Regions from separate parts of the Bacillus sp. GW823-FHT06A11 genome, predicted to be linked through region 1. Evidence: riboswitches for the same ligand, from Rfam matches in the RefSeq annotation. Region 1 holds a riboswitch; each other region holds the start of a gene.
The links. Region 1 has a riboswitch for S-adenosylmethionine ahead of AC1Q8L_RS18230 (hypothetical protein). Riboswitches for the same ligand answer to the same signal wherever they lie in the genome.

Region 1 (7,721 bases):
GCATTACTTCAATTTAAAGAAATGGGAAAATCTATTTATGATTGGTCTAATGTAGACGCTGGTGATGTAATTAAGCCAAAACCGATTGAAGAGCCAGAAAAGGTCGTTGAACCAGAAAATAATGTAGTAGAAAAAGAAGTTACTGAAGAACCGAAAGAACAAAACCAAGTACAACAAGAAACAAAAGATGAAAATCTAAAAGTAGTTGTAGATAACGAACCGGTTAAGAATAAAAAAATCGGAAACGGTAACAGTCTACCAAAAACAGGAGCATCTTCTCATAGTGCAGCAACAGAAGTAGGTATGGGTGTATTATGTATTGCTTCTGCATATGTATTATGGAGACGTAAAGCAGCTTAACAAAAAATTAGGAGCAATTATTTGCTCCTAATTTTCGCATGAAAGGTGAGAGATAGGATGAGTAAGGTGAAATGGTTCATTTCTTTACTGCTTTCGCTCGGGCTACTTGCCGGATGTGAAGAGGCAGCTGTAAAGCCTGAGAAGAAGGTAGAACCGAAGCAAGAAGAGGTAGCGAAACAAGAAGAACAAAAAGATGAAGCGAAGCCGGAAGAAAAAACAGAAGAAAAGCAAGCTGAATCAGAGCAAAAGCAGCAAGAAGAGCAGAAAGAGAAACAAGAACAAAAAGTAGAAGAGAAGCCGAAAGAGGAAAAGCCGCAGGCACAACCAGAGGTAAAGAAAGAAGAGAAACAACAGGAACAACCGAAAGAACAGCCGGCTGTAAATAAGCAACCAGAGCAGCAACAAGCACAAGAAGAGAAACAACAACCGAAAGCACCAGAAGTAAAAGAAGAAGCAAAGGTTGTGAATCAGCCGAAAGAAACACCGAAGCAGGAGCAAAAAGTTGATCCGAATAAAGGTGGAAAAGACGTAACTCTTCCAGCACCACCGAAACCAGTACCACCTAATCCACCAGCACCACCGAAACCGCAAGCAAAACAAGTAACAATCTCGGTAAAAGGAAATAACGGATATATAATGGGTGCGAAAAAGATGGATATACAAGATGGCGATACTGTGTATAAAGTATTACAACGTACAGGATTAGATGTTGATGCAAGCGGATCTAGAGATAGTATTTATGTAAAAGGTATTAATGATTTATATGAAAAAGATATTGCGGATACTAGTGGATGGAAATATCGTGTGAACGGTGCTTTTCCAAACCATAGTGCTGGTGTAGCTACGGTAAAACCAGGAGATACAATTGAGTGGGTATACGTATTACAATAAGAAAGGCATTCGGTAAAGGGCTATGAAAATAAGTTTTTCTTCTTTACATCCTTTTGTGAATTTTTTCTATTATATCGGGGTGATGATACTATGTATGATGTGTCTTCATCCTCTTTTTTTAATTGGAGCAATACTATTAATTGTTATTTTAAATGTGATGCAAGGAAATAGCGAAAAGATAAGAAAGATGTTACCAAGCACAATTGTTTTCTTTTTTATGGTCATTTTATTTAATTCGTTATTAACGCATAGAGGTCGAACGACATTATTTTGGTTAGGTGATAGCCGTATTAAGCTTGAGGCGATTATGTTTGGAATAGTAATGGGGTTATTACTAGTTGCAGTTATGTTTACGTTTGCGTCATACAATGATATTATTTCCAGTCATAAATTTTTATATTTGTTTTCAAGAATTTCACCGAAAGTTGCATTGTTAACGATGATTACAGTGAGATTTGTTCCTTTGTTTATAAGGCGATTAAAGAAAATCACACTCGTTCAAAAGACGAAAGGTGTGCAGGTAGATTCAGGTTCGATAATTGAACGCGTCAAAAATGGTATGCAATTGCTGCAAGTATTATTAATTTGTTCATTGGAAGATGCACTGCAAACGGCAGATTCTATGCAAGCTCGTGGATTTGGTGTAACGAAACGTACGACATATATTCGCTATAGAATGGAAAAACGAGATTGGTATACGCTCAGTTATTTAAGTATTCTATTTATAATTGCTATCATATGTAGTACGTATGGCGGAGGAAAGTTAATCATTTATCCGAAAGTCGAATCTATTTTATTTCAGCAATACGATGGGATGATGTTTATCGTATTTACGATGTTTATTAGTTTACCAATTATAATGGAAGGAAGGGAATGGTTATGGTGGCGCATGCAGAAATAAACAATTTATCATTTGTATATGCTGATGAAAACGAAAAAGCGTTACAGCATATTTCTCTTTCTGTTCAAAAAGGAGAGTTTATTGCACTTGCCGGCGGATCAGGATCCGGGAAGACGACTTTATTAAAACATTTTAAAAAAGAATTACTTCCAATTGGTAAGCGTACTGGGGATACATATTATGATGGTACTTTATTAGAAAATGTACCTGATTTGTTATCTGCTCAAGAAATTGGTATGGTATTTCAAAATCCAGAAAATCAACTCGTAATGGATACAGTTATTCAAGAATTAGCATTTTCTTTAGAAAATATTGGGTTACCATCACATATTATTCAAAAACGAATAGCAGAGCTTATTAGCTTTTTAGGATTTCAAGATTTATTGCATCAATCTGTTCACACGTTATCTGGTGGGCAAAAGCAACTTGTTAATTTAGCTGCGGTATTAGTTATGCAGCCGAAATTGCTATTATTAGATGAACCGACAGCGCAGTTAGATCCAATTGCTGCAAAAGAGTTTTTAGGATTATTAAAACGGATTAATGAAGAACTTGGAATTACGATTATTTTAAGTGAACATCGTTTAGATGAAGTTATCCCGCTTGCAACACGCGTTGTTTGTATGGATAATGGCTGTATTATGTATGATGGTAGTCCTAAAACTGTTATTACGAATATGTGGGGAGTAGAAACATTCCGTCCATTTATTCCGCAAATTCCAAGGCTATTTTTAGAGTGGAATGTGAGAGATATTCCGTTTACGGTGCGAGAGGCGCAAATGAAAATGAATAATTTTTCAGCGATATCATATGTAAATGAGCTAATAGCACAAAGTGAAAAGCAAGAGGTAATTTTAAGCGCAGAGCATATTTCGTTCCAGTACGAAAAAAATAGTCCGCTTATTTTACGTGATTTATCAGTTTCGATTGAAAAAGGAAAATGGGTAGCGCTCGTTGGAAAGAATGGGACAGGGAAGTCTACACTGTTAAAGCTTTTAGCTGGTTTGCAAAAAGTGAGAAGAGGGAAAGTAAAGTGGAATGGGAAAGTGATACATAAAATTGATTCGAAAGAACGGTTTAAAAGTATTGGGTATGTATCGCAGCATCCATATTATCATTTTACATTTGATACAGTGTGGGATGAGGTGTATGAACGTGCACGTGAATTATACGGAGAACAAGGAAAAGAAATAGCAGAAGATACGCTAAAACAGTTTTGGTTGTACTCGCTTAAAGAACGCCATCCGCACGATTGTAGCGGAGGAGAGCAACAATTACTTGCGTTATGTACGACATTATTATCAAAGCCAACTTTATTATTACTTGATGAACCGACAAAGGGGTTAGATCCATGGAAGAAAGAAAGAGTAGGAGAACTATTTAGGGAGCTGCAAAAAGAAGGTACAACAATTGTAATGGCAACGCATGACATTGAGTTTGCAGCGAAATACGTGGATCAATGTATGATGTTATTTGATGGAGCAGTTATTATGAATGATGCACCGAAAGAATTTTTTAGTGGTAACTTCTTTTATACAACATCTATTAATCGATTCATTCGAAAAGAATTGCCATATGCATTAACGTGGGAGGATGTGTACGAAGCGTGTCCAAACGATATGTTGCATTCATAATAGGTATTTTTGCAGTAATAATAGGCACATTACTCTTTACTACACTTATTATGGACGGTTATTACATGTTAAGTAGTTTGTTTTTATTAGTTGTTATTATGTTACCTTTCTATATCCGTTTTGAAAGGAAGTCGTTTGTTTCACGTGAAATTGTTCTCGTTGCTGTATTAGCGGCAATTGCAGCAGTTAGCCGCGTACCATTTTCTATTTTACCGAGTGTACAACCAACTTCTTTTGTTATTATCGTTTCTGCAATTGTATTTGGAAGTGAAGCGGGTTTTATGATCGGTGCAACAGCAGCGATTGTATCTAACATCTTTTTAGGGCAAGGTCCGTGGACGCCGTGGCAAATGTTTTCATGGGGTATGATTGGTTTTATAGCTGGATTATTGCGTAATACATTTTTAATGAAAAAGCTATGGGGGAGACTTCTTTACGGAGTAATTGTTGGTTTTTTATTTGGTTGGATTATGAATTTCTGGGGCCTTCTCGGTTTTATACGAGAAGCAACGTGGGAAACTGTCATTTCGTATTACATCGCAAGTTTTTACTTTGATTTAAGTCATGCGATTTCGAATGTTATTTTCTTACTACTATTTAGTACGTCTTGGATTACGATTCTCACAAGATTTAAAAAGAAATACGGTATATTAGATAAGCATAACATAGCATAGAAAAGCATACTCATATAAGGTAGGGTCGCGACTTACATATTCGTTTGCCTCTTTCATGCTTCTTACATATTGTAAGGAGCATTTTTTATTGTCAAAAAATAGTCCAATATATATCCGTTACTATATAAAATTATTTGTATAATAATAGGTGAGAACTATTTTCAAAAGGGAGGTGTATAGTTAATGAAGATAGTTATTCCGAAGCAACATGGTGCATGGGCGATGCTTGCTATACCATTTCTATTAAGTGTCATACTTGGAAAACCTACTATATATCACATTCCATTGTTTATAGCTTGGTTCTTTATCTATTTAGCTACGTATCCATTCCTTATGTACATAAAACAAAAACGAAAAAAAGAGTATTTACATGCTTCAATTGTATATTTTATTATTGCGTTCGTATTTGGGATGATTTCTCTATTATATGAATGGCGCATTCTTTTATTCGTAATAGTCATGATTCCACTATTTATAGTAAATATGCATTATGCTCGTCAAAAAAATGAAAGGGCACTATTAAATGATATTTGTGCGATCATTGTGTTTTGTGTTGGTGGGTTAATTAGTTATTATTTTTCAATGAAACAAATCGATCATACAGCATTATTCATTGCACTTATTTCATTCTTATACTTTTTAGGAAGTACGTTTTATGTGAAAACGATGATACGTGAGAAAAATAATCCGAAGTATCGTTTTATATCTTGGGGTTATCATATTCTATTAACAATCATTGTATTTGCAATTAATCCGTGGTGCTCCCTTATTTTTATACCAAGTGTCATTCGAGCCATTATATTGTATGGCAAAAAAATTTCTATTATAAAAGTAGGGGTTTTAGAAATTGTGAATTCTGTATATTTTTTAATCATAACGGCAATAATTATGAAGTATGCCATTTGAAAAAACTTCCCACCTTATGATGGGAAGTTTTTTCAATCTTGTTCTAAAATGTGAACGGTGTAATCGCAGCGTTGAATAGCTTGTTCGATCGCATAAAGGGATTGCTCAATACGAGCGCGATTAAAATCTTTTTCAACAGTCTGTAGTGCTTCTTCTAAACAATGTTTTGCTTCTTGTAATGATTGAAAAGAATCTTGTACATATCCGCGAGCATTTTGATGCATTTCATAATCCTCCTTGCATATTCATATATGTATAGTATGAACAGTAAAGAAGAAAATATTATTTGTTATATTTGTTTGACAATTAAAATGAAATTACGTATAGTAAGAATTAAGTGAATATTTCTTATCCAGAGAGGTGGAGGGACTGGCCCGATGAAACCCAGCAACCGCGATGCAGGTGCTAATTCCAGCAGAACATATTTGTTCTGGGAGATAAGACGAAGATATATACGTAACTTCTTCTTATCGGAGAGGTTTTTTTGTTGCAAAAAAACCGATTACGAAAATTTATATTAAGAAGAAAGGGGTTGCGCATTGCTGTGACACTCGAAAAATACGTAAAACTGCGTAGTACAGTTTATGAATATATGATAGAGCAAGATAAGCCAATATCATTGTTAGATATTCAAGAACATATCGTTTCGCATCATGAAGGAAAATTCACGAAAAAGATGTTACATCAATTTTATTTATCAAGACTATTAGATGAACTGAAACTGGATGGGAAAATTACATTAGCTGATGAATATCTCTATACTGAAAAAGGGGTATTTTATAAGGCGAGAAAAGGGAGCTAAGCTCTCTTTTTTTAAAATAACGGAGTATGTAGAGTAAAAGACTGCTTAAGCAGCCTGATACAGGGAATGGTGTTGAGTGTGTAGTGTCAAAAATTGAATGTGCCTGAAAGAGGCAATTCGTATCGGCTGCAAATGAAAAGAGACACCTTCGCCGAATAGGTGTCAGTCGTTTTGTCACGTAGACTTGCTACTTAACAGTAATTAGAATAACATGCAGGATTTTTGAAGTCAAAAGGGAATTAAAGGAAGGGGTACAATTATGTACGCTTACTTATTAAAAGATATAACGAAATGGATCCCAAATTACATTGTAGATAAGGGATATGAATATTATGAAGATGGACATGTAGAAGATGTTGAAATACAAGATAAAAAAGTGTTTGCTTTCGTTACTGGAAATGCAGGGAATTATGAAGTAGTTATCGATCTCGAAGATTTTTCAAAAAGTAGTTGCGAATGTCCGTATGAAAATTATTGTAAACATATGGCGGCAGTTGTTTATGATATTCAAGGTGCTGGTGAGAGTGCAGTTAAAGAGAAACTGAAAGATTTAGAAAAAGAAGAGTTACTTACTGTATTAAATCGACTGTTGCAAAGTTCGAAAAACGTACAAATTGTAGAGAAGTTATTAAAGAAGGGATAACTTTAACGATAGAGGGAGTTGTTTTGTAGTGAACGTACTGATTATATACGCTCATCCTAATCCTTCAAGTTTTAACGGTGCAATTTTAGAGCATGTGCAAAAAGGGCTACAGGAAACAAATCATTCGGTTACGTTGCTTGATTTATACAAGGAACAATTTGATCCGGTACTTGTATTCAATGAAGAGAAGAAAAGACGTGATTTAATAAATGAAGAAGAGACAGCGCGGTATAGAAAATTAGTGGAAGAAGCAGATACACTTCTCTTTATATATCCGATATGGTGGTGGGGGATGCCAGCTATTTTAAAAGGTTTTATTGACCGTATTTTCGTAGCTGGATTTGCTTATAAATATGAAGGGGCTCTGCCGAAAGGATTATTGCAAGGGAAAAAAACGTGGGTTATTAATACGTTAGACTCGCCTCTATGGTACGTCGCATTGTTATATCGATCAGCAGATTGGATTATGATGAAGAGAGGTGTTTTACGTTTTTGTGGCATTCGTGATATAAAACGGTCAGTTTTTCAATCTGTGAAAACGAGTAAAGTATCAAAGCGCGAAAAATGGTTATTACAAATAGAAGAAAAGGCTCGTACATTATGAATGAAGTCGATCGTATTATAAACTGTTGTCAGTATGATAACGAACTTTTTCGGAAGTATATTACGTGTTTACTTCAATTGAAAAAATGCAGCGATACATTTCAACAAATTCAAATAGAGTTAAGAAATGATTATTTAATAAGGGGAATTTGTGAAAGAGAAGTTGATGAGGTAGTACGGGGAAGTAAAGAATATGAAATGCATTTTCTTCCTAAAGTATTACAGTGGAATTTTTTGAGGGAACATCCACACCTGATTGGAAAAATTTGCGAAGATTTTTTTGCATTTGAGTCACTACATCTTAAGG
Region 2 (7,721 bases), on a different contig from region 1:
GTATACATAATGAAACGTAAATATGGTGACGGTTCTTCGTGGAAAAGACTAATAGAAAAGAGTTATAGGCTTAAGCAAGTGGAAGAGGGAATGCTCGGAATACTGGATATAAAAAAGGTGAGAGAGCCTAGTTGTAAAGAATATGATGGTAAAGAAATTTGTATTGCAAGTGATGGGTATATGTGGGTTCAATATTTCATTAATGGAAAGAACTTTGCGATTACAGCTATGTTAGATGATAGGCACAATTTAGTGCAATATTATATTGATGTGACGAAAGAATATGAAATAGACGATCGTGGTTTACCGTATTTTGATGATTTATATTTAGATGTAGTATTATTACCTAGCGGTAAGGTGTATGTATTAGATGAAGAGGAGCTAGAGGATGCTTATAAAAGTGGCGATGTCACGAAGGAAGAGTATGAGTTAGCTTGGTACACTACGAAATGGATATTAGAAGCAATAAAAAATAGTGAATTTTATTGGATTTCAATATTGGAAGAAGAAATCGAAAAGTTAAAATGATTATTGTATTCAAATTTTTGTATAATTACCAAAAAAATCTATACAAAAAATAATTGACTTTTGTTTTGTAAGCGAGTAAAGTTAGGGAAGAAATTATTATTAAAAAATAAATATGAAACCTTCTTATAAAGAGAGGCGGAGGGACTGGCCCTACGATGCCTCGGCAGCGGACTCGATTTCAGAGTGCTGTGCCAAATCCAGCAAGCATGTGCTTGAAAGATGAGAAGAGCGTTTCTTATAGATGTATAAGACCTCTTCTCATCGGAAGAGGTCTTTTGTTATTCATTAGAAAAAGGTTGAAACTAGGGAGAGATGGTACTTTGAAAGAAACGAGAGGAAATGGTTTAGCTTTATTACCACTTGGGATATTTTTGGCGCTATTCATTGGTTCTGGAATTATTACAGGTGATTTCTATAAATTGCCGATACTTGTAGCAATTTCAATTGCTGTAGGAATCGCTTTAGTGATGAATCGTAAAGAAAGTTTTAATGTGAAAGTCGAGCGGTTCGCTAAAGGTGCAGGAAATCCGGATATTATGATTATGGTATTAATTTTTGTGCTTGCAGGTGCATTTTCTGAAACGGCTAAAGGAATGGGCGGAGTAGACTCAACTGTTAATTTAGCGTTAACTATTTTACCGCCAGGATTTATCGTAGCTGGAATCTTTGTTATTGGTGCATTTATTTCATTAGCAATGGGAACTTCAATGGGAACAATTGCAGCATTAGCGCCGATTGCTGTAGGTATTAGTGGTCAAACTGATATCTCAATTGCGCTTGCAATGGCTACTGTTGTTGGGGGAGCGATGTTTGGTGATAATTTATCATTTATTTCAGATACAACAATCGCAGCTGTTCGTTCACAAGGAACAGAAATGAAAGATAAGTTTAAAACGAATTTTTTAATTGTGTTACCAGCGGCTATTATTACAATTGTACTATTAGTAATAGTTACTTCAGGAAGTGACACGCAAATTAAAGCACATAGCTTTGATTGGATAAAGATTTTACCGTACGCAGGAGTACTTATTACAGCGCTACTTGGCTGGAATGTACTTATTGTATTAACTGGTGGAACTGTATTATCTGGTGTTATCGGTCTTATAGATGGAAGTTACACGTTAGAAAGTTTCTTTAAAAGTGTAACGACTGGAATGGGCGGTATGATGGAGTTAGTATTACTTGCTATATTAATTGGCGGTATGGTTGAATTAATCCAATATAATGGTGGTATTCAATATTTAATGAATGTATTAACACGTAATATTCGTTCGAAAAAAGGTGCGGAATTTGGTATTGCTGGTTTAGTAAGTATGACGAATATGTGTACAGCGAATAATACGATTTCGATTATTTTTACAGGCCCGCTTGCAAAAAATATTGCAGATCAATATGAAATAGACCCTCGTAAATCAGCGAGTGTATTAGATCTTTTCTCATGTTGTGTACAAGGATTAATTCCGTACGGTGCCCAAATGTTAACGGCAGCAGGATTTGCAGCGTTATCTCCGGTTGAATTGTTGCCATATGCATTTTATCCAATCTTAGTTGGAGTATGTGGGATTGTTTCTATTTTAATTGGATTTCCAAGATTTTCTAAAGTAGCTGAGAAAAAAGAGTATCATAAAACAGCTTAATTTAATATGAATGTTAGTAATTAAAAAAACGTGCAGAGAATAAACTCTGCACGTTTTTTTGCGTAAAGGGCTGAATATGACTCGGTCTTAAGTCTGAGTTAAAAACGGTTCTTAAGCTCGTTATGGAAAGATGAAAAAATAGTTAAGATAAGAGTATCAAATCGAAGGGAGGCAAGCACAAGATGAAACAATTTCTAGCGTTTATCGCAGCCGGTATTTTGGCTTTAATTGCTCTTGGTAGTCTTGCTGGTATTGTAGGATTCGCAATCGGAGCAGGAGTTGTATATTGGAGCTATAAATCATTTGTGCGAGCTAAGTCATTTTTTGGAAAGTTAGCTTGGGGTATTGTTGGTTTAATCGGTTTATCCATTGCGCTTTCTCATTCACCAGCATTAATCGGTATCGCTGCTTTAGTGGTTTTATACTACGGATACCGTGAGTGGAAAAAAGAAAAAGATGTAGTTGTTGAATCTGCTCCAGAAAGTTCTAAACCATATAGCAACTTTGAAGATGAGTGGAACAAATTAATGAAAAACTAAAACAATAAATCAAATTATAAATAAAGTAGAAGAGAGGAAGATTTATAATGAAACAATCTTTATTCGGACGTGTACGCGATGCAATTTTAGCTGATTTTCATAACGTGTTAGATGAGAAGGAAAGAAAAAATCCAATTGCGATGTTAAACCAATATTTACGTGATAGTGAGCGTGAAATAACAAAAATTGAGAAGTTAATTGAACGTCATAAAACATTAAAATCTAACTTTGCTCGTGAGCTTGAGCAAGCACGTTATTTCGTTAACAAAAGATCAAAGCAAGCTATCATTGCTCAAGAAGCAGGCGAATTACAATTGCACGAACGTGCGTTAGAAGAGGTAGCTTATTATGAAGGGCAAGTAACTCGATTAGAAGAAATGTATGCAGGTGTTGTAGAGCAAATTGATGAGTTAGAGCGTCGTCTTTCTGAAATGAAAAATAAATTAAAAGAAATGCACGCAAAGCGTATGGAACTAATGGCACGTGAAAATATGGCACATGCAAATCGTCGTATGAATACTGCAATGCATAAAATGGATGAAAATAATCCGTTCTTACGATTTGAAGAAATTGAAGATCACATTCGTGACTTAGAAACTCGTATGAATGAAGAGCATGAGCGTGACACATTTGATATGAAAATTGCAAAACTTGAGCGTGAAATGAAAGAAAAGAATGATGTATCGTTAACGAAAGAGTTAACAAAATAATAGTAGTATATTATAAAACAGGCTTATGATATAGTGATAGGAGAAAAGGTGTTGGAAAGCAATGCCTTTTCTTCTATGTATATGTGACAAGAAGGGGGGAGCTGAAATGAAGAAACATTTTTCAAAGACACAATTAATGGGGATGCTCCTCATCATATTTGGATTCGGTCTTTTTCTTGATATGATACTTGGACATTTTGAACCAGGTGGTCTCATTTTTGCATTTATTATGCTTATGTTTGGAAGGCATTATCGTAAAAAGAATCGTTATGTACGGGGAAATGTATTTTTATTTGTTGGTGGTATCGTATTTTTATTCTTCTTATTTTCATCAGCAGCATTTGTTCTTGTCGTATTTGCTTGTTTAGCTTTAATTGGTTATCAATTGATTCAACAAGGGCATCAGCAAAAAGCAATGAAGGTTGAAATTAAAGAAAAAGGGATTATAGACGAAGAGAAGCAAATATATCGTACAGAACCATATTTGAAAAATATGTTTGTAGGCAATGTACGAATGATGGATCATATTTATGAACTTGAGGATATTAATGTTCAATACGGTGCTTGTGATGTGGAAATAGATTTAACTACTGCTATGATTCCAGAAGGGGAAACGGTAATTGTTATTCGGGGTGTCGTTGGTAATATTCGTTTATATGTGCCATATGATATTGAACTTTCTTTAAATCATTCTGTTATTGTCGGACGTGTGCTCTTGCCAGGTCATGAAGAGACAGGGTTTAACCGCAATGTTACATTTAGAACAGAGCAGTATAAAGAGGCTCCTCGTCGTATTAAAATTATTTCTTCGCTTGTCGTAGGCGACACGGAAGTGAGGAAAGTATAATGAAGAAACAAAAAAATATTTCGTGGATGTATATTCGTTATTCTATGTTGTCCTCAGTTAGTATCGCACTCATTTGTACAATTGTATATGTATGGAAAAGCGAGCAACAAGTGTATGATTTATTATGGAAGGAATCCATCGCTTCTGTTCCAATTGGCTTGTTTATTATGACTACAAGTTTACTTATCGGGGGAATTGTAGGATATGCAATCGGTTACTATATAGAGCAGCGTATACAAGGATTAAATACGTTTCTATTTGAAGTAGAGCGAGGGAATTTTCCGAGCGATGTTTCGTTTACTGCAGATGATGAATTTCATGAAGTGGAACGAAAAGTAATCGTTTTGGCTCGTCGATTAGAGGAGCAAGCTGGACTCTTTCAAAAAGTAACGAATGAACGAGCTCATTGGAATGAAGAGATGAGACAAGAAGCGATTTCTCAAGAAAGGCATCGTTTAGCAAGGGAGTTGCATGATTCAGTAAGTCAGCAGCTTTTCGCAATGTCGATGATGATGTCAGCGATTAATGAACAAATAACTGAATTTCCAGATGTGACAAAAAAACAATTACAACTTGTTGAAAATATGGTTGTAAATGCTCAATCAGAAATGAGAGCATTGCTCCTTCATTTACGTCCTGTACAATTGGAAGGTAAGAAACTGACAGAAGGTATAGAGGAATTATTAACGGAATTATCGCGAAAACAACATATGAAAATTGAATGGCTTATTGAGCCAATAGAATTAAAAAAAGGTGTAGAAGATCATTTATTCCGTATTGTGCAAGAAGCGCTATCAAATACGTTGCGACACGCAAAGGCAAAGAAAACAGAAGTGCGCCTTCGAAAAATTGATCAATATGCGATTTTAAAAATTATTGATGACGGCGTTGGGTTTGAAGTAGGCGTTAATAAGGCAGGTTCATATGGCCTAAGATCGATGCAAGAGCGTGTTCATGAAATTGGTGGGACACTCAAGGTGCTTAGTTTCCCGGCCAAAGGTACACAAATAGAAGTAAAAGTACCGATTATGATTGAGAGAGGGGGAGAAGTATGATAAAAGTATTGCTTGTCGATGATCATGAAATGGTTCGTATGGGTGTATCGGCATATTTATCTACACAGCCAGATATTGAAGTAGTAGGGGAAGCTGAGAATGGACGAAAAGGATCAGAATTAGCATTGCAATTAAGACCGGATATTATTTTAATGGACCTTGTTATGGATGAGATGGATGGTGTCGAAGCAACACGTGCTATTATTCAAGAATGGCCAGAAGCAAAAATTGTAGTTGTAACAAGCTTTTTAGATGACGAAAAATTGTACCCTGTTATTGAGGCTGGTGCGACCAGTTACTTATTAAAAACATCAAGAGCAAGTGATATTGCTGATGCTGTACGAGCTACTTATGATGGAGAAACAGTATTAGAGCCGAAAGTTACCGGGAAAATGATGTCCCGTATGCGTCAAAAGAAAGAGCAACCTTTGCATGATGACTTAACGGAAAGAGAGTTTGAGATTTTGTTATTAATTGCAGAGGGAAAAAGTAATCAAGAGATTGCGGACGAGTTATTTATTGCACTGAAAACGGTAAAGACACATGTGAGTAACATATTAAATAAATTGAATGTAAGTGATCGTACTCAGGCAGTTATTTATGCATTTAGGCATCAATTAACGAAGTGATAAAGTGAAGCTTTAATTGGCGGGGAATTCCTCGCTGATTATTGGCTCGCTACAATATAGATTTGGCGTTAAAACCATCGAATGTTTTTATTGACGATAAATAATGTAAGCGTTATCATTAAGGTGTTAACAGTACATATAAAGGGGAGAATGTATATGTTAGTTCAAACTATATTCGGAATGGATAAGTCTAAAAAATTAGGGGAGTATGTGAACGCATTACAAGCACTTTGTGAACAATATAATGTTGAAACAGATAAAATTGCGATTATTGAGGCAACAGAGGAATACTATTTATTTTTAGTAAAGCAAGAAGAGCGCTATGATGTTGTCAAGGTAGAAACAGTTGATACAAATATTGAATATTATACGAAAGCTTATAAAATAAGCAGTTTTAATCATACTGCTTATCAAATGTAAAAAAACTCCCTTTTGGGAGTTTTTTTAGGAGGCTTTTACTTCGTTAGATTCGATTAGTAATGGAACTTTTTTCGTACCGCTTAACTTAGCGATTGTAAGGCCAAGAAGAGCTCCTGCTAATGCTGGTATTAGCCAACCGATTCCTTCATTATATAAAGGGATAAATTCAAAATATGGTGTGATGAATGAAACTGAAATACCACCTTGTTTTAATCCATCAAATACGCTCACTACAGCTGCTCCGATTAAAGCACCTACATAAACAGAACGATATCCACCGAAGTATTTATGAAGTAATGATAGTAGTACGAGTACAATCGCAATTGGATACACAACAAGTAGAATTGGAACAGAGATTGCGATAATTTTTGTTAAACCTAAGTTGGCAACTAATAATCCTAATGCGCAAATGATACTCGCGAATGTTTTGTATGAAAATGTAGTCAATAATGTTGAAAAATATTGGCTGCACGCAGATACGAGTCCAACGCATGTCGTTAAACAAGCGAGTGTAACGATAAGAGATAATAGGAGCAAACCGTACGGACCGAATAATTGTTGTACGATAACAGTAAGTAGCTGTCCGCCATTTTTTGCATATCCGAGAGAGACACTAGTTGCCCCAAGCCAGCCTAGTGCACCATATACAAGTACGAGTCCTGTAGCGGCAATAAGCCCTGCTTTTGCTGTGGCGATGGCAATGGACTTACGATCATTCACACCTTTAGAGCGAATTGCATTTACAACGATAATTCCAAATGCAAGTGCTGAAATGGTGTCCATTGTTAAGTACCCTTCCATAAAGCCTTTGAAGATTGGAGAAGTTTGATACTCTTGCATAGCTGGTCCTGATTGCCCAAGTGGTGTAAAGACACTTTTAACAAACAATAAGAAAATTGAGAGTAATAAAATAGGTGTTAATATATTTCCAATACGATCGACAAGTTTAGATGGATTTAAACTCAGCCAAAATACGATAGTAAAGAATATGATTGTATATACAAATAGCACTAGGCTGCTAGAGCGGATTGTTTCTGGTAAGAAAGAACTAACACCCATTTCATAAGCGACATTTGCAACACGTGGGATGCCCATGGATGGACCGATGGCAATGTATACAACTACTGTAAAGAAAATTCCGAATAATGGATGGACATGACTTGCAAGTTGCTGCATCCCATTTCCTGATAGAGAAATTGCGATAACAGTTAGTAGTGGTAAGCCAACTCCTGTTAGTAAAAATCCAATCATTGCTGGCCAAAAATTTTCACCTGCGTTTTGGCCAAGCATGGGAGGGAAAATTAAATTACCTGCCCCAAAAAATAAAGAAAATAGCATAAGACCCGTGAAAAAAAT
Region 3 (7,721 bases), 600 kb from region 1:
TCCCTCCTATTACTCTCTAAATAAAGTTCAATAAATTTTTCTGGACATGCAATCCCACTAAATTTAACAAGCTTGGTTAAAGAACTCTCTCTTAAGTTAGCTATTTGTAACGTTTCTTGATCACCAAATACATTAGACACTGTATTATCCGTAATAATTTTCCCTTCATGTAGAACTACTGCACGGTCTGCATATTCTAGTGCGAGATTCATATCGTGAGTGATAAAAATAAATGAAATACCCTTCTTAGCTAGTTTTTTAATAAACGACATAAATTGTTTATAATGATAATAATCTTGTCCCGCTGTCGGTTCATCTAATATGATAAGCTTAGGATTTTTTGTTAATACAGATGCGATTGTTAATCTCTTTTTTTGCCCATAGCTTAGTGCTTGAATTGGCCAATTACGAAATGGATATAAACCACAAATTTTTAAAGTTCCTTCTACTCTATTCTTAATTTCTTCCTTAGAAAAATTATGTAATGTTAATGTAAATGAAACTTCTTCAAAAACAGTAGGCTGTGTAATCATATGATTTGGATTTTGCATCACGTAAGATATGATTTCCCCACGTTTACGAATAGACCAAGAACTAATATCTTCACCTTTTAACAAGATTTTCCCATTTTTCATTTTGTTTATGCCTATAAGACTATGAGCTAATGTTGATTTCCCTGCTCCATTATGCCCTAACAGTGCCACAATTTCTCCTTCATATATTGAAAGGTTTACATTTTCTAATACTTTTTGTTTATTAGAGTATGAAAATGATAAATTCTCCACTTTAAGTAATTCCTTGTTTTTAGTATTCCCTTTTAATATGACTTGTTTCTCCATCCACTCTTTTATAACGTTGCTTACCTTTTCTTTTTGAAGGTTTTCCATTGGATATATTACGTCATTATTACTATCAAAATGTAATCTCTTTAATGCTTCGATGTAAATAGGCTCTCTTAAGCCGATACGTGGTAATATATTTGACGCTAAGATTTCTTTTGGTGTTCCTATCGCAATGACTTTACCTTCATCAATTAATATAACTTTGTCTAAATCCAGGTTTAAAATTTCTTCTATTCTATGTTCAATAATAACAATCGTTTTATTATATTGTTCATGTATATCTTTCATAAGTTTTATCGTATGTAAGGCACTTAGTGGATCTAAATTAGCTAACGGTTCATCGAACAATAATATATCCGCATTTGTTGTTAATAAACCCGCTAGAGAAACTGTTTGCTTTTGACCTCCTGATAATTCATGTGGACTTTGTTTATGAAACGTATGCATCTTCACCTTTCTTAATGAGTCCGAAACAATCTTTTTCATGTCATCTTGCTTTACACATTCATTTTCTAAATAAAAAGCTACATCTTCTTCTACTGTCAGACCAATAAATTGAGCATCTTGATCTTGCAAAATTGTTCCTACCTGCTTACTTTGTTCAAAAATACTTCCTTCCCTCGGGTCTTTACCGGCAATTAAAACGTTACCTGTACTAGTCCCTTCGTAAGAAAATGGGATTAGCCCATTTATACAATGAGCTAATGTCGACTTTCCTGAACCACTTCGTCCAGCAATTAGTACTTTTTCCCCAGGGTATATATGAAAGGTAATATCACTTAAAGTAGGCTGCGCAGCATGCCCATATTGAACGGTGAATTGTTCAAACGAAATAATTGGTTTCATGTTAACATCCCTACTTTTCAATTTTTAAATGTGTATGTTTCTTATTAGATTTTGCCAAGCCAATTGTAAGTGGCAATCCAACTACTAAGAAAACGATAACATCGGAAATTGTTGCTCCTAATACTTGGATAACAATTTTGTCAAATGGTTCTCCCATCACAATAATATCGAATGCCCCAGCAAATATAATAGCAATGACAATACCAACTAATCCAGTAATTGCTAAATAAGAAATATGCCCCTTGTTAAACGACCCGTTTTTCACACTAAAACCAACTCTTTTTTGAATAAGACCCATCGAAAAACCAATAATCCCTGAACTAATAACCCAGCCCCACCAAATCCCCCATCCAGCAATCGTATCTGTTACGGTATGACCGATAAGTCCGATTAACAGTCCTACCACTGGACCAAATAATGCTCCAAAAACAGTTAATATAGCTAATGCTGGTTTAATAAATGTATTCGGTGCAATAGAAAATCCCCAAAGTCCTAATATCCCGTATAATGCTGCTCCAATACCGATTGCTACTACTAACTTTGTTGATAATTTGTTCATGACAATTCCCCTCTCATATTAGTCAACTTTTATTACTCTATATTTAATTTAAAAATGAATTATGCATCGACACTCCCTTTCTATACAACAAAAAATGACCTCTTACATAAGAGGTCATTTTCTTTCACGTTCAAGAATCCTCTTATCTTTCAAAAAACACATCGTGTCCTCTGCGGAATTAGCACCTTCCTATAAAATTGCATAGGGGTTGCTGAGGTTTCTTAGGGCCGTTCCCTCCACCTCTCTGGATAAGTATTAATTTGTAATTCGTATTATGGCACTAAAGAATGTAAATTTCAACACTTTTCTTACTATTTTTATTTTTTATTAAATAGCGCATTTAAATCATTGTATTCTTATCGGAATTATGAAATAATAAATTCAAAATCGTTTCGGGAGGAATGCATTATGAAAGTTATTGGTTTGATTGGAGGATTAAGTTGGGAATCTACATCATTATACTATAAACATATTAATACACTTACACTCTCTCAATACGATCAAAATGCGAAGCTAATTTTATATAGTATGGACTTTGGTGAAGTAACTACTTTATTACAAAACCATCAATATGAAGAAGTGAAAAATGAACTAGTTACAGTTGCAAAGAAAGTTGAAAAATCTGGGGCTGAATGTTTATTAATGTGTTCAAATACTGTACATCTATTTGCCGAGGAGGTAGAACAAGCAATATCTATCCCGCTTCTTCACATTGGTGATGTAAGTGCTAAAGAAATGGTAGAACAAAATATAAAACGTATCGGACTATTAGGAACAAAACAAACGATGGAGCAAGATTTCTATAAATCACGATTAGCGAAATATAACATTGAGACAATTATCCCCAATGACGAGGAAAGAACTTTTATCCACCATGTCATATTAGATGAATTAAGTAGAGGGATCATTTCAGAAACATCTAAAGAAGAGTTATTACAAATTACAAAATCATTAATTCAAAATGGTGCTGAAGGTATATTATTAGGCTGCACTGAAATACCTTTACTCATCTCCCAAAATGATCTCACTGTTCCCGTTTTTGATACTACTTTTTTACATGCAAATACTGCTGTGCAATTTGCTGGATAAGAATATACAAGCATAAAGGTGAGAACCTCTATGCTTGTATACAGTTACGACTATTTATCCCGCTATTTATGGGCAGTAAAACCTCTACCGATTAAAGTTTTACTTTATTTAAAAGAGATTCAATAACTGCAATTGCTTCTTTTGAACCACCACATTCTAAAAAGCTATCATTAAGTTTTCTTATACCATGTTTATACTTTTCATTTGAAAGAACATCTGTTACGGCCTCTTTTAAAGTGTGCACATTAACATGTTCTTTCAATAGTCTATGTGCCGCTTCAAGCTCAGTTAGTCTTTGCGCTATCATAGGCTGGTCTTTATCATGCGGTATTATTACAAATGGGACATTATAATGAATGGCATCGTGTACGCTATTCATACCGCCATGTGTAATAAAAACATCTGCTTCATTTAATATTTCTGATTGAGGTACGTATGGAGCAATTATAAAATTATCTGGTGCTTTCTTAATTTTAGAAATATCATTTCTATCACCAATTGCCATTACAACTATCCCATCAAAATCTGAAAAAGTATCAATACAAGTATTAAAGAATGGTTCGAGTCCTTCAAGCAGTGTTCCCATTGAAATATAAATAACTTTCTTTTCTTTAAGTGATTCCAGTGGAAACTTTATATTTGTTTTACGCTTTGAAATACTCGGTCCAATAAAAATGTTATTTTCCCCGAACGATTCGCTATTAGGTTGGAAATAACAACTTGTGTATACGAGACAAACATCACCCTTATTATTCATAAATTGAAGATTATTCTTTGGTTTTACTCCAAATTTATGTTCCATCTGATTTAGTAATTTTTCAGAGATTTCCTCTGGTTGGAATGGCATATCTGCATTTGGATGAAAAGGTAATGTCTTCAAAAATTCTGGCGGAATTAAAAATATAGGTGAGGACACTACACCTGGAACTTGTAAATACTCCTTTACTAACTCTCCTGCGCCAAATATATCATAAATTACGAAATCAAAATTTATACTTTCACATAATTGTTTCGTAATTTCTAATATATATAAAGAAGTTTGAACATGCACATGAAAGAAAGCATTTAACCCAGATGAGGTTTCAGCATCAATAGAAATCTCTTTTAATAGATCCGGATGAGTATGTACAGTAGCTCCTAAATCTTCAATTCTATCCTTAAAGTTTGCCGTTGTAATATAATGTACATTATCCCCTCGTTCAGTAAAGGCTTTTACTAAATTTAATGTAGGGTTTACATGCCCCTCTGCTGGAAAATTAACTACTAAAATATTTAGCACTTATTTCTCACTCCTTACATTTCATTTTTTTAATTAAGCATACTGTTATTTGTACAAGTAATCTTCCCCTAATAGTCCTAATATGCTTGTTACATTATGTTGATAAATAATTTTCAGTCATCAACATAAAAAAAGCATCTACCTATGTAGATGCCTAACCGTGATAAGGAGTGTTCTGTGAGGTTAGAACAAGCTTTTCTGCTTGTCCTATGCTATCAATATATGATTTATTTTATAAAATGTGAATCGTTAATAGAATTATTTTATCCATTTTATATGATCAAATGGATAAAATACCATTTCTACCTTACCTATTATATTTGACTCATCAATAAGTCCAAGTGTATTCCTACTATCTTTACTATGATTACGATTATCACCTAACACAAATAATTTATGCGTAGGAACTTTTATTTCTCTAAAATTTGAAAAACGATTGGATACTTGTAACATATCTAAATGTATATACGACTCATCACGCTTTTTACCGTTAATATATACCTCATCCTCTTTTAATTGTATATTATCCCCCGATAATCCAATAATTCGTTTCACATAGTAAGTAGGCTCGTCTTCTTTTTTTATGATGACAACATCCCCATGCTGAAAAGACGATAAACAGACGTTTACCTTATTAACAAGTATATAATCTTTTTCATTTAAAGTAGGTTGCATCGAAATTCCTTCTACCATACAAAATAAAAATGACTTATTAATAAAAATAACCCCTATTATAATTAAGATGTAGCTACATATGTTCCTCCAATATTTTAGAATAAACAGCTTCATATATACCTCATTTCTAATCTATTCCCAGATAAAAACGCCTCTAGTTCATATGAATGCTAGAGACGTTTCGTCCATTTTAATTCTCTTTAGAGTTATCTGTTTTTTGCACTTCACCAGTTAATCGCTTATTTTTCAAATCAAAATAAGCATCTAAAACTTCTTTTCCAATATCGGAGTTAATGCCCGATTTATCATTTTCAACCCACGGTACTACAACAGAAAATGCTACTTCTGGATCATCATATGGCGCATATCCAGCTAATGTTAAGTTATAACATTCTCTACGGTCGCCTTTCTCATTTCGCCCAATTTCATTTTCTCCACCATATACAGTTTGTGCGGTCCCTGTTTTACCAGCTGGTTTATATGGTGCTTTTTGGAACGCTCTTACTCCCGTTCCATCTCCGTCTTGAAATACTTTTCTAAATCCTTCTTTTACTTGATTAATATATTCTTGTTTCATATCGATTCTATTTAAAACAACGGGTTCTATTGATTGTACTACTTTACCAACCTCATCTTTTTGAACGGTTTGTTCTCTAATCTCTTGAACAATTTGTGGTTTCATTCGATACCCTCCATTTGCGATAGTCGAAATATATTGTGCAAGCTGAAGTGGTGTATACGTATCATATTGTCCAATAGAATAATCTAATAAGAAACCAGGCTGATTATCTTTTCTTCCAATTTGGCCTGCAGTTTCATTTGGTAAATCAATACCAGTTTGTACGCCTAGTCCAAATTGCCTGAAATAATACCTCATTTTATCAAAATATTCTTGTTTAATATCTAGCGAACTATTTTTTACATAATCCACTCCAGCAATTTTTAATGCTATATTAAACATATAAACGTTTGAAGAAACTTGTAACGCTCTTAGATCGTCTATATCACCAAAATTTTTCCAAGACTTCTTTTCCTTAGTTCCTTTAAACTTCATAGGTGCATCATAAAAATGTGTCCCAGGAGTTATTGCATTTGTTTCAAACCCTGTTAACACTGTCGCACCTTTAACCGTTGATCCAAGCTCATATGAACTTGTCAGCGTGCCTAAAGCATAATCTTCTACTTCCATTTTCCCATCTTTTTCTACAAGCCTTTTCCCAGCCATTGATAATACTTGGCCATTTTTAGGATTCATCATCACTACGAAAGCACGGTCTAACATTGATTCTGATCCTTTATATTGTTTTAATATTTTTTCTATGCTCTCCTCTACTTTTTTTTGCAATTCCATATCTATTGTTAAAGTTAAATTTTTACCGCTTTTTCCTTCCGAAACCGTTTCCGTTCTAATAGTATTTCCTTGTTTATCAGCAATGCTTCTTACTTCTTTTTTTGTACCATGAAGTACATCTTCGTATTGCTGTTCGATATAACTTTTGCCGACCCTATCATTTCGGCTATAATCACGCACTAAATAATAATCTAATCGTTCACGTGGCAATCCTTCATCAGCATTTGAAACGTTACCAAGGACAGAACGGAATAATCCATCATTTACATAGATTCTCTCCCAATCAACTGATGCGTCTACTCCTGGAAGGTTCGCTAAATTTTCACTAATCACCGCATATTCCTGTTCACTAACGTCCTTTTTAATAATTTGAGGTGCCATTTGAAAACCTGAGGTCATTTTACTTTTAATAGCTAACACTTCTATATCTTTAGCCGTTAGTTCTTGAAGATTTTTATCTGTAACGCGTTTCCTTTTTAAATCTTCTATTTTTTTGTCTAGCTCTTTTCCGGTAATATCCTTATCTCGGAACTTATCTATTTCTTTTTTTGATACTAAGTCTTGAGCAAGTTCTGGATTTAATTGCATCCAAAAGTCTTTCTTATCAGTCTCAGTTAACTTATCTATATCTTCTTGTGGCATTTCAATAATATCTGCAAGTTGTCTTGCTGATTTTAATATTTCTTCTTGTTTTACACCTTTCACCTTTGTATATGTAATCGTACGTAAAGACTTATTATCAACTACTGGATTTCCTTCACGATCAAATATTTTCCCACGTGGTACAGAAAGGCCCACGGTTGCATTTTCTCTCTTCTCTACTTCATTTTTATATGTTTCTCCATCAAAAATTTGCACTTTCCCTAACTGAATAATAATGCCAGAAAATAATAAAAATACACAAAGGAATAAAATATTTAACCGGAGAGGTACTACTCTACCACTTTTCTTCTCTTGCTTTTTCACTTTGTCATAATCTCCTCCTTACAATATTTCAAATAATAATCACATTTCTATATTAAAAGTAATGTACAATTTCTATACATTGCTTTGTACAAATATTAATATAATGTTTAAAAC
Region 4 (7,721 bases), on a different contig from region 1:
GAGGTCATTATGAAAGCTATTATTTGCACAAAGTATGGACCACCTAATGTTCTCCAGCTTCAAAATATAGAAAAGCCTAAACCTAAGAAAAATGAAGTATTAGTTAAAATTCATGCAACAAGTGTATCGACTGGAGATTGTAGAATACGTGGCTTTAATAGCCCCCTCTTATTTTGGATTCCTATGCGGATCATATTAGGTTTCAGAAAACCGAGAAAACCTATACTTGGCGTAGAGTTATCCGGTGAAATCGAAGACATTGGATCAGATGTAACACAATTTAAAAAAGGAGATCCAGTTTTTGCATTAACAGAACTAAACCTTGGTGGTTATGCGGAATACACATGCGTGCATGAAAGTGGATTAATAGCATTAAAACCTACCAATGTGACATATGAAGAAGCTGCCGTTATTCCTTTTGGCGGAACTTCAGCATTGCACTTCCTTAGAAAAGGACAGATAAAAAAAGGGCAACGAGTACTTATATACGGCGCCTCTGGGTCAGTAGGGACAGCTGCCGTACAGCTTGCTAAATACTTCGGGGCGACTGTCACAGCCATTTGTAGTAGTTCGAATTTCGATTTAGTAACAGCTTTAGGGGCAGACAACGTAATTGATTATATGAAAGAAGATTTTACTAAGCGGGGCGACCACTACGATATTATATTTGACGCAGTTGGAAAATATAATAAGTCTCTTTGTACAGATGCATTAATGCCTAATGGAAAATATGTATCTGTGAACGGAATGATGGCAAAGGTCAGTAAAGAAGATATGAACCTACTAAAACAACTAGCTGAAACAGAAAAGCTAAAACCTGTTATTGATAGAACTTACCGATTAGAAGAAGTTGTAGAAGCCCATACGTATGTAGAAATGGGCCATAAGAAAGGAAATGTTTCGATTACCTTAAAATAAAATATATTCTGAAAATACCATTGACAATTCTTTTTGTACGATTTACTATTAGTACCATATTCAAAACTACATACACATACTCTTATCAAGAGTGGCGGAGGGACTGGCCCGATGATGCCCGGCAACCGAGCTTATGAAGTATAAGCTAAGGTGCTAATTCCTGCAAAACGAGTTTTCGTTTTGGAAGATAAGAGAGGAATCTATTTCGTCTATTCGGCACCTCTCTTATTTTTGGGAGGTGCTTTTTATTTTGGAACGTATATGAAGGGGGATTTATAGATGAAAAAGGTATTATTAAGCATTGTAAGCGGAGCAGTATTATTATTAGGCGCATGTAGCGCGAGTTCAGATAAAGAGGTAAAAGCATTAGACGAGAAAAAGATTACTGTCGGTGTAACAGGTGGACCACATGAACAAATTTTTGAAAAGGTAAAAGAAGTTGCAGCAAAAGATGGTCTGGAAATTGACATAAAAGTATTTAATGATTATGTAGCGCCAAACGTATCTTTAGATGAAAAAAGCCTTGATGTAAATAGCTACCAAACAAAATCGTATTTAGATGTATTTAAAGCTGAACGCAATATGAAATTAGCTGAAGTATTTTCAACAGTAACATTCCCTATGGGCGTATATTCTAAAGATATAAAAGATGTAAAAGACTTAAAAGAGGGCGATGCAATTGCTGTACCCAATGACCCAACGAATGAACTGCGAGCTTTAAAATTATTTGAAAAAGCAGGGGTTTTAAAAGTTGATCCAAAGGCTACAGAAAAAGCGACTGCAAAGGATGTAATTGAAAACCCGAAAAATTTAAAGATTGTTGAATTAGAGGCATCTCAATTACCAACACAACTAAGTGAAGTGAAAGCAGCCGCAATCAATACAAACTTTGCATTAGGGGCAAAATTAAGTCCGGCGAAAGATTCTATTTTCCGCGAAGGAAAAGATTCACCATATGTGAACTGGGTCGTTGTTCGTAATGAAAATAAAGATGATGCCGTTGTAAATAAATTAAAGAAAGCTTATCAATCTAAAGAAGTAAAAGAGTTTATCGAGAAAAAATTTGATGGTTCAGTTTTACCATCTTGGTAGGAGCTGACGATAATGATTGAATTAAAAAACATATCCAAAGTATTTTCAACAAAAAAAGGGACTGTTGAGGCTCTTAAGCCTACTTCCCTTAAAGTAGAAAAAGGCGAGGTATTTGGAATCATTGGGTATAGCGGCGCTGGTAAAAGCACATTGATTCGATGTGTAAATTTATTAGAAAAACCAACGACAGGAAATATCATTGTAAACGAACAAGACTTAACAACGTTATCGACAAAAGAACTAGCAAAAGCGAGACAAAAAATCGGAATGATCTTTCAAGGATTCAATTTACTTAAAACTGTTAGCATCTATGAAAATATTGCATTACCTTTACGCCTTGCTGGTATTCCAAAAGTGGAAATTAAAAAAAGGGTAGAAAAATATTTACGCATTGTCGATCTTTTCAATCGAAAAGATGCTTATCCAAGTGAACTTTCTGGCGGTCAAAAACAGCGCGTTGCAATTGCACGTGCACTATCACATGAGCCTGAAGTGTTATTAAGTGACGAAGCAACGAGCGCTTTAGATCCAGAAACAACTGATTCTATTCTTGATTTGTTATTAAAGATTAACGAAGAAATTGGAATTACGATTTTACTCATTACACACGAAATGAACGTTATCCAACGTATATGCGACCGCGTTGCCGTTATGGAACATGGATCTGTAGTCGAAAGCGGGACTGTGAAAGATATTTTCACAAACCCACAACATGTAACAACGAAGAAATTTGTAAATAGCGCCTTTGCAGCTAAAATTCCAGAAGAGGTACAGAAAGAACTACAGAATACTGGAGAAATTGTAACACTTTCATTTATTGGCACTACTTCAGGTGAACCTGCCTTAGCTGTTGCCACAAAACGTTTCCAAGTGTATCCGAATATTTTATCCGGTAATATTACGCAGTTAAAACATGAAGCATATGGGAAATTAGTCGTTCATATGCAAGGAGAACAAAATGAAATCCACCGTGCTTTATCATTTTTACAAGAGCAAGGAATCATTGTAGAAGGAGGCAGAACAGATTATGGGAAACAAGTCCTTTTTGGATGAATGGGGTAAAGTCATATGGGAAGCCACAATTCAAACCTTTCAAATGACATCTATTTCATTACTCATCTCAATCCTTATTGCACTGCCACTTGGCGTCACACTTGTTTTAACGAGACCTGGTGGGCAGCGTGAAAATAAAATCATCTATCCTATTCTTAATACAGTTATTAATATCATTCGCTCTCTTCCATTTATCATTCTATTATTCTTCATCTTACCTTTTACAAAGTTTCTAATGGGAACATCCATTGGCGTGCAAGGTGTTATCGTACCACTTGTCGTCTTCACAGCTCCCTATATCGCACGTTTAATGGAGACAGCTTTACTAGAAGTAGATCGCGGTGTCATTGAGGCCTATCAAGCGATGGGAGTCTCTACTATAAAAATCATTTGGCACGTCATGGTTAAAGAAGCTCGTCCCTCCCTTGTACTTGGATTAACAATTGCAACGATTGGCTTAATCGGCGCAACAGCAATGGCTGGTCTTGTAGGTGCTGGCGGGCTAGGGGACTTAGCATATCGCTTCGGACATTTACGCTATGAACCTGAAGTAATGTATGCAACCGTCTTTATTCTAATTATCCTCGTTCAAGGATTACAGTCTTTAGGTAATGGGGTTGCACGAAGACTGAAGAAAGATTAAAAAAGAAGGTATCTCACCAGGGTGAGATACCTTCTTTTTATCTTTTAAATCCGCCTTCTGAATGAATAACTTGCCCCGTAATCCACTCAGCTTCTTCACTTACTAAAAATTTAATGAGTCTAGCTGCATCTTTTGGCTCACCAATTCTGCCAAAAGGAAACATCGGCTTTAACCCTTGTTTTATCTCTTCAGTCATCCATCCTGTATCGGTTGGTCCTGGATTAATTGCATTCACTGTTATTCCTAATTGAGCTACTTCTGCTGACAACGTACTAGTAAGAGCATCAATAGCTCCCTTCGTTGTCGCATAAGCTAGTTCTCCTGCCATAGGACCTTGAAATTGCCCCGAAGTCATATTAACAATTCTACCACCAGATTTCTTATCAAATCCTCGGGCAAATTGACTACTGAGCAATGTAGTCGCACGAATATTAACCATATAATGCTTATCTAATTCTTCAGCAGTCAACGTAGAGAAATCATTATTCGTAGAATATGCTGCATTATTAATTAATATATGAGGGTACCCTAATTGTTCAGTAACTTTATTTAAAAGCTCTTTCGGTGCATCATTCCGAGTTAAATCTAACTCCATGCTCAATACTCTAACACCTTTTTGTAATAGCTCTTCTTTTAATTGTATTTGTTCATTTTTATCAACGCCCCAAGGCATCTCTTTATCATAATCCGTCCAATACGTAAAAAATATATCGTATCCTGCCTCAGCTAATTCTTTACAAATCGCTGCTCCTATACCGTCTAGACGACTTACGCCTGTGACAACTGCTACTTTATTTTTTAATTGGTTCATCATATACTCCTCCAAGTTTAAAGGACGCATATTTTATATAAGAGATATAAATTTCCCCACCTAGACCTCTGTCCTTACAAAAGGGATGTACAAGCCAACTATGCAGTCCTTGCATGATTTACAAATAGCTAAATAAACCCTCACTTATGAGAGAAAAATTCATCTATCCAATTTCTAATCATTACAAGTTCATCCACATATCGAGTCCTTGTCTCCTTTCCATATATCTCTGTTTCTATCATATCAATATGATGTACTATTTCAAATGATAAAAAAATAAAAACCAATATTCCATTCCAAACTTATATCGAATTTATTATATTATAATATAATAAATAATGGAAATAATCAGAAAATACTGGTAAATATTAACTAACCTTCTTATAATAAAACGTGGGGCTAATGTGAGAATTTAGTTTTAAACAAATAGGGGGAAGAAATATGTCAAAAAAATTACTTTCTTTATTTTCTGCAGTAATCGTAGCAGCTTTTGTAATAACCGGCTGTGGTCAAAGCGATACGACAAATAAAGAACAAAAAGAGAATGCAACAAAAGAAAGCAAAACGGAAAAAACAGATACAACGAAAGAAAGTAAACCTACTGAAAAAAAATCCGAAGATAAAAAAACTGAAGATAAAAAGCCTGAAAATACAGCTACTGGATCAAGCGACTACTCTAAGCTGATTTCCTATATGGAAAAAGAAACAGGTGGTAAAACAAAAGTTCTTTTTGAAAATAAAGAACCACAAGTCTATAAAGCTGAAGATGTTTCAGTATCAATGAATAGTTACACATTAGTTGAATTAAATGGATTCCATACAAACTTCGATATTCCGTTTAATCGTCAAACAGAAGGCGGAGTTATTCTTGTGAACTACAGCGTAAAAAATAGTTCAGCTAAAGATATTTATTATATGCCAGCATTGGACATGTCATTTACTGGCGCGCAGAAAGCATATAGTAACTATAAAGATTTAATTCCAAAAGAAGATCAGCTCCCAACTAAACTTGCTCCAACGAATGATTACTTAGTAAAAGCAGGAGAAACTATTTCTGGTTATATCGCTTATCCATTCGGAAAAGATGATCTAGCGAAAATTTCAAGTCTCTCAACAGTCTCAGTCACAGTCCCAACTGCACAAGCTAATAAAGGAAAATTTGATGCTCCAATCGGAAATCCTGGAAGCTTTTCATTAAGTTTAAACAAACAGGGTGCTGAAAAAGTTGCAACAGATAATACTTTCTACCAAGATAAAGCTACAGCTAATAACATGGGCGATAAAAAAATGTTAAAAGAGAAATCAAGTATTAATAACAATCAAGAATTAGGCGCTGTTAATGTTACATTAGACGGATACCAATTCACTCAATTCACACCAAATTCCGTCGAAGCTCCACGCTTTGCAAATTTTAAAAACGGTCTTGTTCTGTTAACAGTAAAATTCAAGCTTGATAACAAAGATGCTCAAGACGTTTCACTGTCTCCTATAAGCTCTACATTGAGAGTGAATGATGGTACACAATATACGATTAATGAAGGTATGCTATTAAATTATGACTATAATGCTTCAGTCAAAACAGGAACATCTGGAGAGTTACTACAAGTATATATTTTAGATCAAGAGCAGTATGAAAAGATTTGGAAAGACAAAAGCTTTGAGATTGAGTTAGGACCTATGAGAAATAAAGAAGCTAAAGATATTTCACAAGGTAAAAAAGCTAAATTTACATTACCTAAATAAATTAATAAATATATAATAGAAAAGGCATATAACATATGATTGTTATATGCCTTTTTCATTTTATAAAAACACCATTTTTGTTCACACTTTATCCATTGTGAATTTTTTCACAATGGATATATAATAAACATGTAAATAGAATATTGGAGGGATTTCAATGGTTATCAATTTTTTAAGAACTGATAAACGTGCTGCTTTCATATTATTATTTTTACGATTTTACATAGGATATGCATGGCTCGCTGCTGGGATAGGTAAAGTTTTCGGACAATCTTTTGATGCAAGTGGTTTTCTAAAGGGCGCTATCGCTCAAGCATCAGGTGACCATCCTGCAGTACAAAGTTGGTGGGCAGATTTTCTTCAAAATTTTGTTCTTCCAAACGCAGACCTATTTAGCTTTTTAGTTCAATGGGGAGAAATTTTAGTAGGTCTAGGTTTAATTTTAGGCGGATTAACAAAAACAGCTGCATTTTTCGGAATCATAATGAATCTTTCATTTTTATTAAGCGGAACTGTTAGTGTAAACCCAAATCTGCTTATTTTAACTATGTTCATTTTAGTTGCAGGGCAAAACGCTGGACGTATTGGATTAGATGGCTATGTTTTCCCTAAACTTTTCCGTAAAAATAACCACGGAACATATAAATTAAGTAAAACTGCGTAGTAACAGTTTACTTTTAAAATATAAATAAGAAAAAGAGCCTGAGTATAGGCTCTTTTTCTTATTTATCCTAATTTAAACTTTTAACGAGCCACGAAAACCTCTGGCAGCATAGTAAGAGTCTGCTCCATTGTGGTACACGAAAACATGTCCGAAGCGATAATCGCAAAATAGAGCACCACCGAGTTCTCGAATATCTGAAGGTGTTTGTACCCAACTTGATGATTTCATGTCAAAATCCCCAAGTTGTTGCATTTCCCGATATTGTTCTTCCGTTAATAGTTCAATGCCCATAGCATTTGCAACATCAATAACATTATTTTCTGGTTTATGTTTTTTTCTTGATTCTAACGCTTCAAGATCATAACAAAGACTTCTGCGCCCTTTAGGACTCTCCTTTGAACAATCATAGAAAGTATATTCGTCCTTTTCTTCATCATAACCGACAACATCCGGCTCACCGCCAGTTACTTCCATTTCGTTAAGTGACCATAATTTTTCAGCATTAGCTTCTATCTTAGCTTCAACCTTAGCCCATTCAAGACCTTCATGGCGGTTCATATTTTTCTCAAAACGAGCTTGCAATACTTTCAATAACTCTTGACGTTTTTCTACTAGTAAGTCATTTTTATTTCCTGTCATATTAGTCCTCCCTGATGTGTGTACAGATATTAGTTTAAGTATATATTTTATAATAAATCATCTCAAGATGAAGACCGTTTCAGCCTTATGTCTTGTACAAACATCCATTATAAAGTTCTAAAACCCTCCATACTTTCTCCAAGAATATAGTGTGAAAA

Region 2: another riboswitch for S-adenosylmethionine. It lies ahead of AC1Q8L_RS05060 (Na+/H+ antiporter NhaC family protein); the one in region 1 lies ahead of AC1Q8L_RS18230 (hypothetical protein).
Region 3: another riboswitch for S-adenosylmethionine. It lies ahead of AC1Q8L_RS15170 (ECF-type riboflavin transporter substrate-binding protein); the one in region 1 lies ahead of AC1Q8L_RS18230 (hypothetical protein).
Region 4: another riboswitch for S-adenosylmethionine. It lies ahead of AC1Q8L_RS27765 (MetQ/NlpA family ABC transporter substrate-binding protein); the one in region 1 lies ahead of AC1Q8L_RS18230 (hypothetical protein).

What each region holds. Positions count from the first base shown of each region.
Region 1 covers NZ_JBXAHS010000003.1:796,945-804,665, reverse strand. The annotation lists gene AC1Q8L_RS18265 (DUF4430 domain-containing protein) at 1-360, shown strand, start outside; gene AC1Q8L_RS18260 (DUF4430 domain-containing protein) at 418-1,251, shown strand; gene AC1Q8L_RS18255 (energy-coupling factor transporter transmembrane component T) at 1,274-2,152, shown strand; gene AC1Q8L_RS18250 (ABC transporter ATP-binding protein) at 2,125-3,786, shown strand; gene AC1Q8L_RS18245 (ECF transporter S component) at 3,759-4,460, shown strand; gene AC1Q8L_RS18240 (YwiC-like family protein) at 4,644-5,366, shown strand; gene AC1Q8L_RS18235 (hypothetical protein) at 5,399-5,590, opposite strand; SAM riboswitch class I at 5,712-5,810, shown strand; gene AC1Q8L_RS18230 (hypothetical protein) at 5,851-6,168, shown strand; gene AC1Q8L_RS18225 (SWIM zinc finger family protein) at 6,428-6,811, shown strand; gene AC1Q8L_RS18220 (NAD(P)H-dependent oxidoreductase) at 6,840-7,415, shown strand; gene AC1Q8L_RS18215 (hypothetical protein) at 7,412-7,721, shown strand, end outside.
Region 2 covers NZ_JBXAHS010000001.1:1,019,857-1,027,577, reverse strand. The annotation lists gene AC1Q8L_RS05065 (ribonuclease FAU-1 family protein) at 10-528, shown strand; SAM riboswitch class I at 649-754, shown strand; gene AC1Q8L_RS05060 (Na+/H+ antiporter NhaC family protein) at 849-2,165, shown strand; gene AC1Q8L_RS05055 (lmo0954 family membrane protein) at 2,348-2,704, shown strand; gene AC1Q8L_RS05050 (PspA/IM30 family protein) at 2,752-3,414, shown strand; gene liaF (cell wall-active antibiotics response protein LiaF) at 3,521-4,261, shown strand; gene AC1Q8L_RS05040 (sensor histidine kinase) at 4,261-5,316, shown strand; gene AC1Q8L_RS05035 (response regulator) at 5,313-5,945, shown strand; gene AC1Q8L_RS05030 (DUF3922 domain-containing protein) at 6,027-6,365, shown strand; gene brnQ3 (branched-chain amino acid transport system II carrier protein BrnQ3) at 6,390-7,721, opposite strand, start outside.
Region 3 covers NZ_JBXAHS010000003.1:200,287-208,007, reverse strand. The annotation lists gene AC1Q8L_RS15175 (ABC transporter ATP-binding protein) at 1-1,688, opposite strand, end outside; gene AC1Q8L_RS15170 (ECF-type riboflavin transporter substrate-binding protein) at 1,699-2,247, opposite strand; SAM riboswitch class I at 2,387-2,502, opposite strand; gene AC1Q8L_RS15165 (aspartate/glutamate racemase family protein) at 2,656-3,336, shown strand; gene AC1Q8L_RS15160 (macrolide family glycosyltransferase) at 3,428-4,615, opposite strand; gene lepB (signal peptidase I) at 4,874-5,404, opposite strand; gene AC1Q8L_RS15150 (peptidoglycan D,D-transpeptidase FtsI family protein) at 5,481-7,607, opposite strand.
Region 4 covers NZ_JBXAHS010000010.1:10,964-18,684, reverse strand. The annotation lists gene AC1Q8L_RS27770 (NAD(P)-dependent alcohol dehydrogenase) at 10-918, shown strand; SAM riboswitch class I at 998-1,112, shown strand; gene AC1Q8L_RS27765 (MetQ/NlpA family ABC transporter substrate-binding protein) at 1,198-2,010, shown strand; gene AC1Q8L_RS27760 (methionine ABC transporter ATP-binding protein) at 2,023-3,063, shown strand; gene AC1Q8L_RS27755 (methionine ABC transporter permease) at 3,038-3,706, shown strand; gene AC1Q8L_RS27750 (SDR family oxidoreductase) at 3,744-4,520, opposite strand; gene AC1Q8L_RS27745 (DUF5068 domain-containing protein) at 4,959-6,260, shown strand; gene AC1Q8L_RS27740 (DoxX family membrane protein) at 6,418-6,924, shown strand; gene AC1Q8L_RS27735 (DUF4256 domain-containing protein) at 6,997-7,563, opposite strand; partial or broken gene AC1Q8L_RS27730 (S9 family peptidase) at 7,671-7,721, opposite strand, start outside.